Regions from separate parts of the Methylobacterium sp. Leaf113 genome, predicted to be linked through region 3. Evidence: riboswitches for the same ligand, from Rfam matches in the RefSeq annotation. Region 3 holds a riboswitch; each other region holds the start of a gene.
The links. Region 3 has a riboswitch for cobalamin ahead of ASF60_RS14120 (TonB-dependent receptor). Riboswitches for the same ligand answer to the same signal wherever they lie in the genome.

Region 1 (5,381 bases), on a different contig from region 3:
AGGGCAACCCTCCACGATCCACTGGCATGGGATGCCGGTGCCGTCCGACCAGGACGGCAACCCGATGAACCCCGTCGCGTCCGGGGCCGAACACGGCTACGCCTTCGACCTGCCCGAGGGCAGTGCGGCGACCTACTGGTTTCATCCGCATCCGCACGGCCTCACCGCCGAACAGGTCTATCGCGGCCTCGCCGGGCTCTTCCTGGTCAAGCCGAAATCCGATCCGATTCCGGCCGCCTATGGCGACACGGTCCTGATGCTGACCGATCTCCGGATCGCGGCGGACGGGACGATGCCGCCCAGCACGATGGTCGACCTGATGAACGGTCGCGTCGGCGACCACGTGCTCGTCAACGGCCAGAGCAATCCGGTGATGACGGTGGCGCCGGGCGAGAAGCGCCGCCTCCGGCTCGTCAACGCGACCAACGCGCGCTACCTGCGCCTGCGCTTCGCGGGCGCCCGCATGACCCTGATCGGCACCGATGGCGGCCTTGTCGAGGCGCCGGTCGCCGTCGACGAGGTGCTGCTCACCCCGGCCGAGCGGGTGGAACTCATCGTCTCCTTCGATCAGCCCGGCCCGGCCAAACTGACCACGCTCGCCTACGAGCGCGGCTGGATGGGACCGGGGGAGCCAAAGGAGGCGGGTAAGGTCCTGCTGACCGCGAACGTGGCGGGACGACCGGCGACGCCGCCACCGCCGCTGCCGAAGATGCTGCGGGCGATCGCCCCGCTCCAGGCCCCGGTCGTCACCCGCCGCTTCGTGCTGACGGAGGACATGGGCTCCATGGATCACGGTGCCATGCCGGGCATGGATCACGGCGGAACCGCGAAAGGCGGTGCCGCCGCCAAGCCGCCCGGCAGCCACGACATGAAGTTCCTGATCAACAACAAGAGCTTCGACATGACCCGCATCGACGAGGTCTCGAAGGTCGGTCAGGTCGAACAATGGGACATCGTCAACCAGTCGGACATGGATCACCCGTTCCATGTCCACGGAACCCAGTTCCAGATCGTCGCCTACGAGAAGGACGGACAGGTCAGGACCCCGGGCTATCGCGCCTGGAAGGACACCGTGAACGTCGTGCCCGGCGAGACGGTCCGGCTCCTGCTGCGCCAGGACCAGCCGGGGCCGCGCATGTACCATTGCCACATTCTCGAGCACGAGGAACTCGGCATGATGGGCGTGCTCGACGTCCGATCCTGACGGTTTTCCGTCTCGGCAGGCGGCACGCGCCTCACCGCGGGCCTCGTCGGCCTAACCTCGCCCGAAGGCGAGCCATGCCGGCCTCACCGGGTGGTCGTGTCGGCCCCCGGCGGCGTCTCCGAGGCGGTCCGGTCGGCGGCCGGCTTGCGGCGGGCCTGCTCGGCGCGGAGTTCCCGCTCGGCCATCAGCCAGAACTCGACCTCGAAGCCTTCGGGACGGTGGTTGCGCTCCCAGATCTCGTGGGCGCGCTCGCGGACCCGTTCGAACGTGATCCCATCCTCGGACATCGTGCTTCTGCTCCTTCGTGACCGGCGATCGCAGGTGCGACCCCCGCCGCGGGGCCAACGCTCCCGGGGGCGAATCGTCCCCGTCGATTGACGCCGGCGCCGGAAACCGCCTAGCTTCGGCGCGACGGTTCCTCGGATCGAGGATCAAAAGGGAACGCGGTGCGGGGCTCTGCCCCAACGCCGCGGCTGCCCCCGCAACTGTAAGCGGCGAGCCCATCATCAACACGTCACTGGGGGTTGCAAGCCTCTGGGAAGACGATGAGAGGGCGGTGACCCGCGAGCCAGGAGACCTGCCGTCAGTCGTGGTCACACGCGAAACGCATCGGGCGGGGTGTCCTGGTGGGTGTCGGGGCGTTCGCATGCGGCGAACGGACCGACCTCGTCGCGGTGACGTGCCACTCCGCGCGACCCGTCGCGTCAGCCGTCCCGTCGATGCCCGTCTGCGCCCGCGCGTCCCGCTCCCGTCCGCCTCGTCCGATCGCCCCGCGCGGTCCGGAGACGGCTGGCTTGCGGACAACGTCGCGTCCGGCACCACTCAGCGATTGTAACATTATAACATTCGCTTTAGCAGAGGTGGCTCGTCGGCCCTGGCCGATGCCCGCGCCCCTTCCCGGTTGTTCCATGTCCCTCGCCCAAATCCCGTCCCGATCCCCACGCGCCCGACGCGCTCGGCAGGGCCACGTCTTGCCCCTGATATCCTTGCCCCCGATATCCCGGCCTCCGATATTCCGGCCCCTCACATCCTGGCCGCTCGCGGCCCTGCTCGGCGGCCTGCTGCCGATGCCGGCCGACGCCGCGCCCGGCGAATCCCACTCGGCCGTCACCCTGGAGACCCTGGAGGTCGCGGGCTCCGGGCGCGGCGGCCCGCCGCCCGCCGAGGGGCTGAACCTGCGCAGCTCGAGCCGCAGCGCCAGCCGCCTCGGCCTGACGCCCCTGGAAACCCCCGCCAGCGTCGACGTGATCGCGGGGGAGACCACGCGCCTGCGCGGCCAGAACACGGTGGCGGAGGCCGTCACCCAGAACGCCACCGGCATCACCACGGTGGCGGCCCCCGGCAACGGCAACGGCGCCTTCACGGCCCGGGGCTTCGCCGGCCCGAACTCGATCCAGCAGCTCTACGACGGCACCCGCCTGTTCGTCGGGGCGGGCACCGTCACCTTCCCGTTCGACACCTGGAACGTCGAGCGCATCGAGGTGCTGCGTGGGCCGGCCTCCGTGCTCTACGGCGACGGCGCCATCGGCGGCGTGATCAACGTCGTGACCAAGAAGCCGGTCTTCACGCCCCTCAACGTGGCGCGCGCGGCCGTCGGCTCGGACGGTTTGGCGCGCTTGGCCCTCGATTCCGGCGGTCCCATCGGGGAGGCGCTCGCCTACCGCCTCAACATCAGCGGCAACCGCGCCGCAGGCTGGATCGCGCCGGACGGCGACTTCCGCAATCTCGCGGTCTCGGGCGCCCTGACCCTGCAGGCGAATCCGGACCTCGCCATCACCCTGAGCCATGATTTCGGCTACCAGGAGCCGGCCCGCTACTGGGGCACGCCGCTCATCGACGGGCGCATCCGCGACGCCATCCGGTTCAACAACTACAACGTCAGCGACGCCCAGATCCTCTGGACCGACAACTGGACGCAGCTGCGAGCGGAGTGGACGCCGAGCGCCGACATCACGATCCGCAACACCGCCTACCGGCTCCAGAGCCGGCGCCAGTGGCGGGACGTCGAGCAATACGCCTTCAACCGCGACACCGGGCGGATCGACCGCTCGGACTATCTCGAAATCTACCACAGCCAGGAGCAGATCGGGAATCGCCTCGACGCGACGATCCGGGGCACAGTGTTCGGATTCCGCAACGAATTCCTGGCCGGGTTCGACGTCAACGCCATCGCGTTCCGGCACACCAACAACTTCAGCTCCGAGGGCGGCGGCCTCACCACCAGCGTCGATCCCTTCGCCTATGACCCGGGTCTGTTCCCGGCCAATGGCCGCGCCACTCCGGCCTACGCCACCAACACGCGCCAGGCCTCGGTCTTCGCCGAGAACCGCCTGATCCTGTCCGATCAGCTCTCGCTGCTGGCCGGCATGCGCTACGACGCGCCGGTGCTGCACCGGACCAACCTCGTCACGGGCGCCGCCTTCGAGCAGGATTTCCAGGCGCTCAGCTACCGCTTCGGCGCCGTCTACAACCCGACCCCCCTGCTGGCGCTCTACGCCCAATACGCCACCGCCACCGATCCGGTCGGCAGCCTGATCTCGCTGTCGCAGAATCTGTCCGGTTTGAAGCTCTCCACCGGCGAGCAGGTGGAGGTCGGCGCCAAGGGCGTCGCCTGGAACGGCCGGGCCGAGTGGACCCTGGCCGGCTACCGCATCGTCAAGGACAATCCGATCACGCGGGTGCCGGGCGAGGCGGCGCTCGCGACCCAGGTCGGGCAGCAATCCTCCCTCGGCGTCGAGGCGGCCCTGAGCCTGCACCTGTTCGAGGCCTGGCGCATCGACGCCAACGTGGCCCTGCTTCACGCCCAGTACGACGCCTTCAACCAAAGGGTCGGGAGCGCAGTGGTCTCCTATGCCGGACGCCAGCCCATCGACGTGCCGGAGCGCGTCGGCAATCTCTGGGTCAATTGGGCCTTCGCCCCCGCCTGGGAGGCCCGGATCGGCCTGCAGCACGTGGGCGAGACCTTCAGCGACTTCGGCAACCAGGCGCAGCGCCCGGCCTACACCCTGGTCAATGCCGGTCTCGACCATCAGGTCACGCCGTCCTCGCGGCTGTCCCTGCGAGCCTACAACCTCTTCGACGAGATCTACGCGATCAGCGGCAACGCGGTGAACGGGGTCGGCACCAACTGGCTGCTCGGCCGCCCGCGCTCCTTCGAGGTGGCCTACAGCGTGCGGTTCTGATGCGGGCGCCTTCGACGCGGGCGCTCCTGAAGCCCGTCAAGCGCTGGCTGATCCTCGGCCATCGCTGGCTCGGCATCGTCACCGGGCTGTTCCTCGCCGCCTGGGTGCTGTCGGGGCTGGTGATGCTCTACGTGGCGTTCCCGGCCCTCACCGAGGCCGAGCGCCTGTCCCATCTCACGCCCATCGCCTGGGACCGGGTGCATCTCGGCCCCGACGCGGCCCTGGCCCGGGCCGGGCTCGACCCGCCCCCCGGCGGCCTCAGCCTGTCGATGCGGGGCGGGGCGCCGGTCTATCAGGTCACCACCCGCGACGGCGCGCGCCACGCGGTCTCGGCCGAGACCGGGCAGACCCTCGGCCCCATCGACGCGGCGGCGGCCGTGGCGTCGTTCGGGCCGGGCGCCACCGTGCGGGCGGTGCGGCGCGACCAATGGACGGTGCGGGACCGCTACGACCCTCTGCGCCCCTTCCACGTGGTGGCGCCGGGCGACGCGTCCGGCACCGAGCTCTACGTCTCGGCCCGCACCGGCGCGGTCGTGCTCGATACCACCCGCCGGGAGCGCCTGTGGAACTGGCTCGGGGCGATCCCGCACTGGCTCTACCCGACGCCCCTGCGGGCCCGGGCCGAGCTGTGGCGCGGCACGGTGCTGTGGGTGTCGGGGATCGCCATCGCGGGGGTGCTCAGCGGCCTCGTCCTGGGGATCTGGCGCCTCCGGCTGCGCCGGCCCTACGCCTCGGGGGTGACGCCCTATCGCGGCCTCGCGCGCTGGCACCACCTCCTCGGCACCCTCGGGGGCCTGAGCCTCCTCACCTTCGTGGCGAGCGGCTGGCTCTCGATGAACCCCAACCACTGGTTCTCGCCCCGCTCCCCGCCGGCACCGATGCGCGAGGCCTATGCCGGGCCTGTCCATCCCGTCGACCGCGCCGCCCTCGACGGCCTTGCTCTCGACGACCTTGACCGCGACGATAGGGCCCGACTCCACACCGTCGAGGTCCGG
Region 2 (5,381 bases), on a different contig from region 3:
ACGAAGCGCATCGTGATCGCGCAATCGTGGATGCAGGGGCCGTGCTCGACCGGAATCGCTACATCACGCACGACCCGGCCCGTGGGCGAGATGACGACGTGGCGCACGCTGTCCCAGACGCGGCCGTCATAGGCGATGGCATGTGTCTCACCGGTCGCCGGGTCGCGATGCGGATGTCCAGTGAAGGAGCCAGCGAGGGTGTCATCGAACGTGTCGTAGCGCTGCGTCTCCAAATCCTCGGACAGCGCGACGGGGAAACTGCCGGCCTCGACCACGGCCAAGGTGCGGCCGCCGATCGCGACGACGTTGGTGTTAACAGTGTCGTCGCCGCGGCGCGGCCCAGGGGCAGCGGGCCGGCCGAGCGCTGAGGACGCCGCACGCGAACCGATCCAGCGGTTGCGGTACCACAAGGCTTTTCCGTCCTCGATGCAGAGACCGTGCACCATGCCGTCGCCCAGGAACCAGTCGTGGCCGCGCGTTGTCGGGCAGGCAGGGTTGGCGCCCATCTTGAGGTAGCGGCCGTCGAGCCCCACCGGGATCGTTCCAGTCACGCGCAGATCCCGCAGGGTCAGCTCCTCGCGCATTGGCGCATGGACGCCAACCACAAAGGGGTGCTGCGTTCCTGGCAGGCGCAGCCGATTACAGGCCGCCACCAGCGCGACAATGCCCTCGGCGGTGGCATGCAGGCTGGACGCGATCAAGTTCGGCATCGGGCGCTGGCTCGGGGCGATCGGAGGGAGAGCGAGGGCCCTCGTAATCGAGGCGCCCCGATTCACCGGGAAAGGGAGACATTTCTGTTCGCCTGAGAAGACTGGGCGATCTTATCGATAATGTATCCAATCGCGTCTGGCCACGTGACGAAATCGAATCGTTACGTCGACGGCTCGGTCAGCCAAACGCTTGGACGCCTCCTACAACCGGCTCAATGGCCGCTTTTGAGTTTGCCATCGACGAGCTTCTACGGCTTGGTTGGGTCGGGACCCGTCCGTCCGCTCTACGACTGGGTTGGGTGGAATGCGGTCCGGCTGCTTTCGATCGGAAGACGTCCTTAAGCGCCCTATCGTAGAGGCCATCGGGCATCGGCCAGTTGCACCACTGGGCGCAGGCTGCCTAACCTCCCACCGCAGATGGACCAAAGCCTCCGCTCCTGAACACCGCAGACAGTCCCAAATCATCTGAAGACGCACAACCATCCAGAACCATATCGATGCAATGTTACAATGTTGCGGAAAATGGCGTTCCCTCGATTGACTATGCGGCAGCGCCCGGCGAATGTCTGACCGTCAAGGTTCCTGCGGGTCGTCGGCTCGCGGGCTAAGAGGGAATTCGGGGTGCTCGCAGGAGTGCTTCCGAAGCTGCCCCCGCAACTGTCAGCGGCGAGCCCTTTCCGTTCATGGTCACTGGTGCGTCGCACCGGGAAGGCCGAGGCGAGGGCAATGACCCGCGAGCCAGGAGACCTGCCTTGCACCACGATACGTCTCTCGGGCGGGGTGTCCCGGCGGAGCGCATGAGCGGACTCGGCTGCTGACGCGGCCGATCCCGTGAGGGCACCCGCTCGGCCGTCGCTCGACAACCTTGAGCGCACTGGTGCCTTTTTGTCCCAACCTGCCGACCTCGAAGGCCCCGATCCTGAACCTGCCCGTTCCGGCGAAGCGTCGTCGGACGTCGGGGCATCGAGGATCGCACTACGCGCTTGCCGCAATCCTCTCGGCAGCTGCGCCTTCCTTGGAGGCCCGGGCGCAGGAGGCCGTCACGCTGGAGGAGCTCTCCGTGGAAGGGGCTGGCGGAGGTGCCCCGGCCGTCGCTGGTGCTGGTCCCAACTCAGGTATCGGCCTGATCGGTCCGACCCCGGGTTACCGGGACGACCGGGCTGTGAGCAGCACGAAGACCGACACGCCCCAGCGCGACGTGCCCCAGGTCGTCACCGTCGCACCGCGGGAGGTCATCACGGATCTGGCCGCCACCCGGGTCGACCGGGTCTTCAACTATACGCCCGGTGTCGCCCAGCAGAACAATTTCGGCGGCCTGACGGTGTTCAGCTACGCCATCCGCGGCACGACGACCTCGGAACTCTACCGTAACGGCTTCCCGATCAACCGGGGCTCGCCGCCGCCGCCTGACACCCAGAACGTCGAGCGGATCGAGGTCCTGAAGGGTCCCGGCGGCGGCCTGTTCGGGCGCAGCGACCCGGGCGGCCTCGTCAATTTCGTCACCAAGCAGCCGACCGCCGAGCGCTTCGTCGAGATGGGCGGCCTGTGGGGCTCGTTCGAGCAGTTCCGCGGCACGGTGGATGCCGGCGGCGCCCTGAACGAGGACGGCACGCTCCTCTACCGCTTCAACTTCGCGGGCGGACGCCAGAACAGCTTTCGCGATTTCGTCGATGGCGACCGGCTCCTCGTCGCGCCCGTCGTAAGTTGGCAGATCACGCCGGACACGAAAATCACCGTCGAAACCGAGTTCCTGCGCAACCGCGTCGTCTTCGACCGGGGCGTGATCGCGATCAACAAGCAACTGGGATTCCTGCCAATCTCCCGCTTCCTCGGTGAGCCGGGGCAGAGCACCGATCAGAGTTCGGACACGATGCAGGTGCGCGTCGAGCATCGCTTCAACGCCGATTGGCAGATGCGGCTGGCCACCCACTTCAACACCGGCTCGCTGGTCGGGGAATCGGCGGAGGTCCGTGGCCTCGCCGCTGACAACCGCACGGTTCTGCGCGACCGGAACTTTCGCGATTACCGCTGGGATACCGCCATCGGCCAGGCCGAGGTGGTGGGGCGCTTCACCACCGGTGATCTGGGCCATACCGTGCTTCTCGGCTTCGAGCGGGAGAGCACCGACAGCCGCGTGGTCTACGACCGCTCGAACTTCCGCCAGAGCCCCTACAGCCTCGACATCTACGATCCGCGCTACGGCCAGGCCCTGCCGCCGCTGACCATCCGGCGCAACAACCTGGAGCGGGTCACCAATACCGCCCTCTACGCCCAGGACCAGATCGCGCTCAGTCCGGAGTGGAAAGCCCTGCTCGGGGTCCGGTTCGACTTCTTCGAGCAATCCTTCCGCGAGCGCACAACGGCGACGCAGACGGAACAATCCCGGGTGGCGACGACACCGCGCGCCGGCCTCGTCTACCAGCCCCTGCCGGAGCTCTCGCTCTACACCAATGTCGGCACCAGCTTCCGGCCCAATATCGGCCCCGACGCCTTCGCGGTAGCTCGCTCCGTGCCGTTCGAGCCCGAGACCGGCATCGGCTACGAAGTCGGTGCCAAGCTCGATGTGTTCGGCGGCGCGCTCGGCCTGACGGCAGCGGCCTTCCGCATCGAGCGGCAGAACGTGCTCACGGCCGACCCCAACAACAGCGGCTTCTCGTTGGCAGCGGGCCGCGTGCGCAGCCAGGGCTTAGAACTGACCGCCGCCGGCCAGATCACCCCCGAGATCAAGGTTCTGGCGGGTTACGTCTATGCCGACGCGGTGGTGACCAAGGACAACGTGCTTCCCGTGGGCGCACCGCTCATCAACATCCCGCGCCACTCGGGCAGCCTGCTTGCCGTGCACGAGGTGCAGGCGGGCCCCTGGAAGGGGCTAGGCCTCGGCGGCGGCGTGCGCGGCGTCGGCGAACGCGCCGGGGACGCGGCAGGCTCCGGCTTCGTGCTCCCGGCCTACATCGCGGTCGATGCCCTGGCCTATTACCGCTACGAGAACATGCGCTTCGGCCTTAACGTCGAGAACATCTTCGACGCGACCTACTACGAGAGTTCGAACAACGTCTTCCGGGTCTATCCCGGCGCGCCCCGGCGCTTCACAGGCACAATCTCGGTGCGCTTCTGATGGCCGAGGTCACGACCCATGCGGGCGACGCCGTGCTCGCCATCCGGGGGGTGAGCAAGCGTTTCGGCGAACGCCAGGCCCTCGACGGCCTCGACCTGTCGCTCCGCCCCGGCGAGGTCTTCGCCTTGCTCGGGCCGAACGGTGCCGGCAAGACGACCACGGTCAACCTAATCCTCGGCTTCCTGAAGGCGGATGCCGGCACGGTCGAGGTCTGTAGTGTGGACGCCGGCGCCGACCCGATCGGCGCCCGACGGCACGTAGCTTACATCCCCGAACAGGTAGCGCTCTACCCAGGCCTCTCGGGGGTGGCGAACCTGCGCTACTTCACGACGCTGGCCGGCCTCAACTTGAGCAAGGGGACCGCCCGCACGCTCCTCGCGGAGGCAGGCCTCGCCGAGGATGTCCACCACCGTCCCGCCGGCTCCTATTCCAAGGGCATGCGCCAGAAGGTCGGCATCGCGGTGGCACTCGCGCGCCGTGCCCGGCTCCTGCTCCTCGACGAACCAACCTCGGGCCTCGATCCGAGCGCGGCCGCGGACTTCTCGACCACGGTCCGGGCGGCCGCTGAGCGCGGCACCGCCATCCTGATGGCGACCCACGACCTCTACCGCGTGCGCGAGATGGCCGGGCGCGTCGGCGTGCTGAGCCGTGGTCGGATCGTCGAGGAGATCGACCCCAGAACCCTCGACCATGTCGGCTTGGAGCGGCTCTACATCGAGCGGCTGGCGGGGAGCGCGGCGTGAGGCAGCTCGCGGCCGAACTCGCGCGCACCGCCCAAGATGCGCGCCTTCGCTGGATCAGTGCCGTCCTCGTCCTGCTCCTCACGGTCGCAGGCCTCGTGGCTTGGCGGGATTCCACGCGCTACGCCGGCGAGGTCGCTCAGGTGGCCGCTGCCGAGCGCGCGCGCTGGCTCGGCCAGGATGCCAAGAACCCGCATTCGGCCGACCATTTCGGGCTGTGGGTGTTCCGTCCCTCCGCACCGCTTGCCGTGCTCGATCCCGGTACCGAGCCCTATACGGGCCGGATGGTACGGGTCGAGGCGCATGTCTTCAACGACGCGGTCTACCGCGCCATCCAGGATGCCGGACCGCTCGCGAGGTCCGGCCTAGGCAGCGTCGCCGACATCGTCCAGCTCGTGGTGCCGCTCGCCGCCATCCTGCTGGGCTTCTCCGCCTTCGCGGCTGACCGCGAGCGAGGCACGCTGCGTCTCGCGCTCGGCAACGGCGGCCCGCCGGGACGTCTCTTCGCGGCCCGGTTCGCGGCACTTTTTGCCGCCCTCGCCCTGGTGGCTGGCCTCCCGCTCCTTGGGATCGGCGCGCTCGCGGTGATGAGCCAGGACCATACGGGCTGGCAGCTCGTTCCACGCCTGTTGACCTGGATCGCCGCACAACTCGCCTACGGCGCGGTGTTCCTGCTGCTCGCAATGCTCGTCTCGTTGGTCGCACGCACGGCACGGGGTGCGCTCGCCGCTTCGCTCGCGGCCTGGGTCCTCCTCTGCGTCGCGGCCCCCCGCCTCGCGGTCGTCGGCGTCGACGCCGTCGTGCCCGCCCTGTCCT
Region 3 (5,381 bases):
CTCGATCAGGGGACAAACCGTTCCGCACCGGAATCCTCGTCTTGACGTCCTGTCGCGCTGTCTGATGTCCTGTTCGAAACCAGCCGTTCCGCGCGTTTCAGGGGCTGGGATACGGGCCGCGAAACAGGTCGCCCAACGCCTTGCGCCGGAACAGGGTGCGCCAGCGCCGGCGTTGATGCTCCGGTCGGTCGTGGTTGATGTGGCAGCGCTGGCAGAAGGCCGCGAGGTTCTTCGCGGCGTTGTTCGCCGTATCGTGGTCGCGGTGGGCCGTCGCCAGGACCACGCGCGTCGTCCGCACGGTTCCCAGCACGTCATCGATCCCGACCGCGAGGCAGACGAACCGCCCTGCCCCATCGCGCCATGCGCTGGCATCGTCGTCCCACCAGCGCCCATCGCCGAGATGGAAGACCCGCCGGCCATGCGGCCGTCCGCAGGACTCGCACCGACCCCGCGCGCGAGTGAACCGGATGACGGCCGACAGCTCGGGCCAGTCGATCGGATAGAAGAAGCGATGCTCGCGACGGATCGGCATGGTCGGCAATGGTCACGGCACGATTGGCGCTGGCAAGCGCCGAGTTCAACCGGCGGCGCTGAATCTCAGCCGGAATGGCTGGAGGGCGCCTGCCACTGCACGCCGGCATGCTCGCGGATGTCGCCCGCCGCGCTGCCGGTGTCGGCGTCGCTGGCCCAGCCGCTCGGCTCCGCCACGTCGAGGATCTCGTCGTCCGGATAGGCGGCTTCGAGAAACAGCCTGGCTTCGCCCTCGGCGGCGGCCCGCACGGTCACCAGCGGTTTCGGTCCCTCGGCGGTCCTGATGTTGGCGATGAACAGCTTCGTCATGTCCGATGTCTCCCGGCGGTGATGACCGCTCACAGAGGGCGGTGACGGGCGAACAGCAAGAGGGCCGGCATCGATCGGCCGATCGCGGGGGCGAGCGCCCGCGCCGCCTCGGTGACCGAGACCGGGGTCCCCGCGGGATCGGGCCGGGCACTGGATCGTCAACCACGGCGTGCATTCCGCCACCGAAACTCGCGGACCGTCTCAACCAGACCGAAACCTCCGGGCGCCATGCTGTCCGGCGGATGATCGCCCCACGTCGCGCGATCGCGCTTGGATGGGGCCTGAGCCAGATTTCCAGACGTCGCTTCTTCCTCCAACGGGTTTCCTGCCGGATTTCGGGCCAAGCCCTGAGGCCGCTGGCCGTCGACGCCGAGTTCACCCGCGACAACGTCGACACGGCCTGTCAGGCCCTGTCGTTGAAGCTGGTGAACCTCGTCGAGGAGGACGACGAAGGCAGCTATGCCTTCCGCCTGACGCGGCCGGGCCTGCTTCTCCTCAACGGCCAGATCGAGGCGGCCGCTGGCTTGATCGACCAGGGCTTTGGTTTGCGCCGGATCAAGACACCGCCCCTCTGGGGCGCGCTCGGCAGCAAGCTCCGTCCGGGCGGACCCGGCATGTCCCTCAAGGGCAGCGGTCCGAGGGCCTACGCCACCCAATTGATCGTGGCGGTCGCCTCCGGACACGCGATCGTCGCCGGTGACGTCGTCCGGGGCAATGCCAATGGCCCCCGCACCTGGCTCGAGGACGAGCCGGCGCCCCGCGCCGAACGCCAGATCGGACCCTCGCCGCTGCGAAGCTGGAGCCCGGACCAGGATCGGGATCGCCCGCTCTGATCGGAGGGGCGGCCGCCCATCCAGCCTTCACCCGGCCTGTCCCCGACCCCCCGGCGCTGGGCTCGGCCCGGGCTGTCGCACAGGGAGCACAGGACGCCGATTTCCCGCGCGTTCGATTGACGCTGTCGGGCTTCCTCTGGTCTTCTGGCCTCGGACGGTTCCTCGGATCGAGGATCAAAAGGGAACGCGGTGCGGGCGAGAGCCCAACGCCGCGGCTGCCCCCGCAACTGTAAGCGGCGAGCCCATCATCAACACGTCACTGGGTGCCCCGGCACCTGGGAAGACGATGAGAGGGCGGTGACCCGCGAGCCAGGAGACCTGCCGTCCATCGTGGTCACACGCGAAACGCATCGGGCGGGGTGTCCTGGTGGGTGTCGGGGCGTTCGCACGCGGCGAACGGACCGACCTCGTCGCGGTGACGTGCCACAGACGTCGCCCGAGGTTTCATGTCGCCCGCTCCGTCACGGCCCCCCTACCGAACGCTCCTTCTGGTCTCCTGCGCCGGCCTGGTGCCTTACGGCGCGCAGATCCGGCCGGTCTTTGGCCAGGCGGCCGAGGCGAACCTGGCTGAACTCTCGGTCACGGCGGAGGCATCGGCGCCGCCCGGAACCGGACCGGTCGCGCAGGCGGGCTTCGTCGGCGGCGTCACCGGCATCGGCGGCGGTCTCAGGCCCGTCGATGCGGCGAGCGCGGGGGTGATATCGGGTGCGCAGATCAACAGCCGCCCGATCACCCGACCGGGAGAGGTGCTGGAAAGCGTGCCCGGTCTCATCGTCACCCAGCATTCCGGGGAGGGGAAGGCCAACCAGTTCTTCCTGCGCGGGTTCAATCTCGACCACGGCACCGATATCGCGCTGTCGATCGACGGCATGCCGGTCAACATGCGGACCCACGCCCACGGACAGGGCTATGCCGACCTCAACTTCCTGATCCCGGAACTCGTCGGCGCGGTGGAGTTCCACAAGGGTCCCTACTTCGTGCGCGATGGCGACTTCGCCTCGGCCGGTTCGGTGCGGATCGACTATCTCGACAAGACCGACCGCAACCTCGCCCTGACCTCCTTCGGCAGCTTCGGCTACAAGCGGGCGCTCACCATCGCGTCGGCACCGCTCGGGCAGGGCACCCTTCTGGTGGCGGGCGAGGCCCAGACCTATGACGGCCCCTGGGACGTGCCGGACCGTCTGGCCAAGCTCAACGGCGTCGTCCGCTACAGCCAGGGCACGGCCCTGGACGGCTTCGCCCTGACGGGCATGGCCTACTGGGCCCGGTGGAACGCCACCAACCAGATCCCGGAGCGCGCCGTCGCGGAGGGGATCATCGGCCGCTTCGGCGCCCTGAACCCCACGGATGGCGGCGACACCGGCCGTTTCTCGCTCTCTGGACGCTGGAGCCGGACGAGCGACGCCGGCATCACCCGGGCGAACGCCTACGTCATCCGCTATGGGATGAACCTGTTCAACGACTTCACGTATTTTCTCAACGATCCGGTCAGCGGCGACCAGTTCCGCCAGCGCGACAGCCGGGTGCTGGGCGGCGGCGAGATCAGCCACACGGTCCAGGGCGATCTCTTCGGGTTGCCGATGGAGACCGAGATAGGGCTTCAGACCCGCACGGACTCGATCCGCGTCGGCCTGTTCAACACCACCGCGCGGCAGGTCCGCTCGACGGTGCTGGACGACCGGGTGCTGGAGGCGAGCGCCGCCCTCTACGTCGAGAACCGGGTGCGCTGGACCGATTGGCTGCGCACCAGCGTCGGTGTCCGGGCCGACGGGTTCACCGCCGATGTCCGCTCGGACACGCCGGCCAATTCCGGCACGGCACGGGACGGCATCGTCAACCCGAAGCTCGGCCTCGTGCTCGGTCCGTGGTTCGAGACCGAGCTGTTCGTGAATTACGGCGGCGGCTTCCACTCCAACGACGCCCGCGGCGTAACCGCCACGGTCGATCCGACGAGCCCGCTCTTCAACATCAGCCGCTCGCCCTTCCTCGTGCCCTCGACCGGCTCGGAGATCGGCCTGCGCAACCGCAGCATCGCCGGGCTCGAGACCGCCGTCGCCCTGTTCCAACTCGATTTCGCCTCCGAGAACCTGTTCCAGGGCGACAGCGGCACCACCGAGCCGAGCCGCCCCACCCGCCGATTCGGCATCGAGTGGACCAACCGCTACGCGGTGACGCCTTGGCTCTCCCTGGAGGGCGACCTGACGGTCACCAACGCCCGCTTCTCGGACCGGGACCCGATCGGCAACCGGGTGCCGGAGGCACCGACCACCATCGCGTCGGCCGGATTCACCTTCGGTGCGGGTCCCGGCTGGTTCGGTTCGATGCGCTTTCGCTACTTCGGGCCGCGTCCGCTGATCGAGGACAATTCGGTGCGCTCGAAAGCGACGGCTCTCCTGAACGGACGGATCGGCTACGCCTTCGACGACGGAATCAGCCTGTCCCTCGACGTCTTGAACCTGACCAACGCCAGGGCGGACCAGATCGCTTACTTCTACACCTCGCGCCTGAGCGGCGAAGGCCCCGCGGGCGTGGCCGACCGGCATGTCCATCCGGTCGAGCCCACCGCGTTTCGTCTGACCCTCGCGGGGCGCTTCTGAAGCCGCGCCCGCGATGTCCCTGCCGGGATCTTTGCGATGCGACGCTGTCGCTGTCCTTCCGAAGAAACGGGAGAATGCGCGATCCCGCTGGCGCCATGAGATCGCCGCGTTGTGACGTCGTCGTGGCACCCCTGCGCCGGCCATAGGCCTCCCTGCACTGGCTCGGACCCTTGCGGCGCCCTATCAAGGATGGGGGCGGAGGCCCGTCGGCGTCAGTGGTCCGGCATCGTTTCGAGGATACTGTGATGTTCCAACGCTTCGCCTGTCTCGTCGCCGCGACGCTTGCCGGCACCGTCCTGGCGCAAGCCGGTCCGCTGCCCGGCAAGATCGATCCGGCGACCTTCGGGGCTCCGACCTTCGACGAGCGCTGGCAGACGCTCGATGCCTCGGAGATGGCGAAGAAGCCCCCTTCCCCGACCCGGTGGCGAACCGTGCTCGGCTCGGGCGGTCCGACGAAACTCGAGTACCGCTCCGGCAGCGCCGGCAGCATCTACGTCGACCCGAGCTTTACCGGCGTGAAGGACGACAAGGTCCTCGACACGCCGCTCGGTCTGAACCCGTTTAAGCTCGATCCGGGTAAACACCTCACCATCCTGGGTTCGAAGATACCCGAGAACCTGCAACCGCTCGCGCATGGAAAGCAATTCATGGGCGGCGTGCTGACCACGCGGTTCAGCTTCTCGCAGCTGTTCGGGTACTTCGAGATCAGGGCGAAGCTGCCCGTGGGCAAGGGCGTCTGGCCCGCCTTCTGGCTAATGCCGACGAAGGGCAATTGGCCGGAGAACGGCGAACTCGACATCTTCGAGGGACTGGGTGTCCCAAACGAGATCTGGTGTTCGCTCCACACCGGCGAGGCGCCGAAGCAGCGCAACCAGAAGGTCGCCCTGCCCTTCCCGGTGGGCGGACCCGGGGCGGACTGGCACACCTACGGCGCCGCTTGGACCGCCGACGAAATCGTGTGGTACGTCGACCGCAAGGAGGTCCGTCGCATTCCGACGCCGTCCGACATGAAGTCCGTTCCGATGTACATCCTGGTCAACCTCGCCATCGGCGGATCGTGGGGTGGGTATCCCGACGCCTCGACGCCCATGCCGGCCGAGTACCTGATCCA

Region 1: it holds a riboswitch for cobalamin, as region 3 does, so the genes downstream of both, ASF60_RS07915 (TonB-dependent receptor) here and ASF60_RS14120 (TonB-dependent receptor) in region 3, are expected to answer to the same signal.
Region 2: it holds a riboswitch for cobalamin, as region 3 does, so the genes downstream of both, ASF60_RS03620 (TonB-dependent siderophore receptor) here and ASF60_RS14120 (TonB-dependent receptor) in region 3, are expected to answer to the same signal.

Annotation. Positions count from the first base shown of each region.
Region 1 is NZ_LMNJ01000009.1:24,026-29,406, forward strand. Features, by position in the region: gene ASF60_RS07905 (multicopper oxidase family protein) at 1-1,204, shown strand, start outside; gene ASF60_RS07910 (DUF2934 domain-containing protein) at 1,288-1,491, opposite strand; cobalamin riboswitch at 1,600-1,803, shown strand; gene ASF60_RS07915 (TonB-dependent receptor) at 2,272-4,386, shown strand; gene ASF60_RS07920 (PepSY domain-containing protein) at 4,386-5,381, shown strand, end outside.
Region 2 is NZ_LMNJ01000003.1:1,185-6,565, forward strand. Features, by position in the region: gene ASF60_RS03615 (8'-apo-carotenoid 13,14-cleaving dioxygenase) at 1-710, opposite strand, end outside; cobalamin riboswitch at 1,270-1,479, shown strand; gene ASF60_RS03620 (TonB-dependent siderophore receptor) at 1,636-3,825, shown strand; gene ASF60_RS03625 (ABC transporter ATP-binding protein) at 3,825-4,568, shown strand; gene ASF60_RS03630 (DUF3526 domain-containing protein) at 4,565-5,381, shown strand, end outside.
Region 3 is NZ_LMNJ01000023.1:21,338-26,718, forward strand. Features, by position in the region: gene ASF60_RS14105 (hypothetical protein) at 98-532, opposite strand; gene ASF60_RS14110 (hypothetical protein) at 598-840, opposite strand; gene ASF60_RS14115 (hypothetical protein) at 1,083-1,673, shown strand; cobalamin riboswitch at 1,812-2,013, shown strand; gene ASF60_RS14120 (TonB-dependent receptor) at 2,120-4,270, shown strand; gene ASF60_RS14125 (glycoside hydrolase family 16 protein) at 4,516-5,381, shown strand, end outside.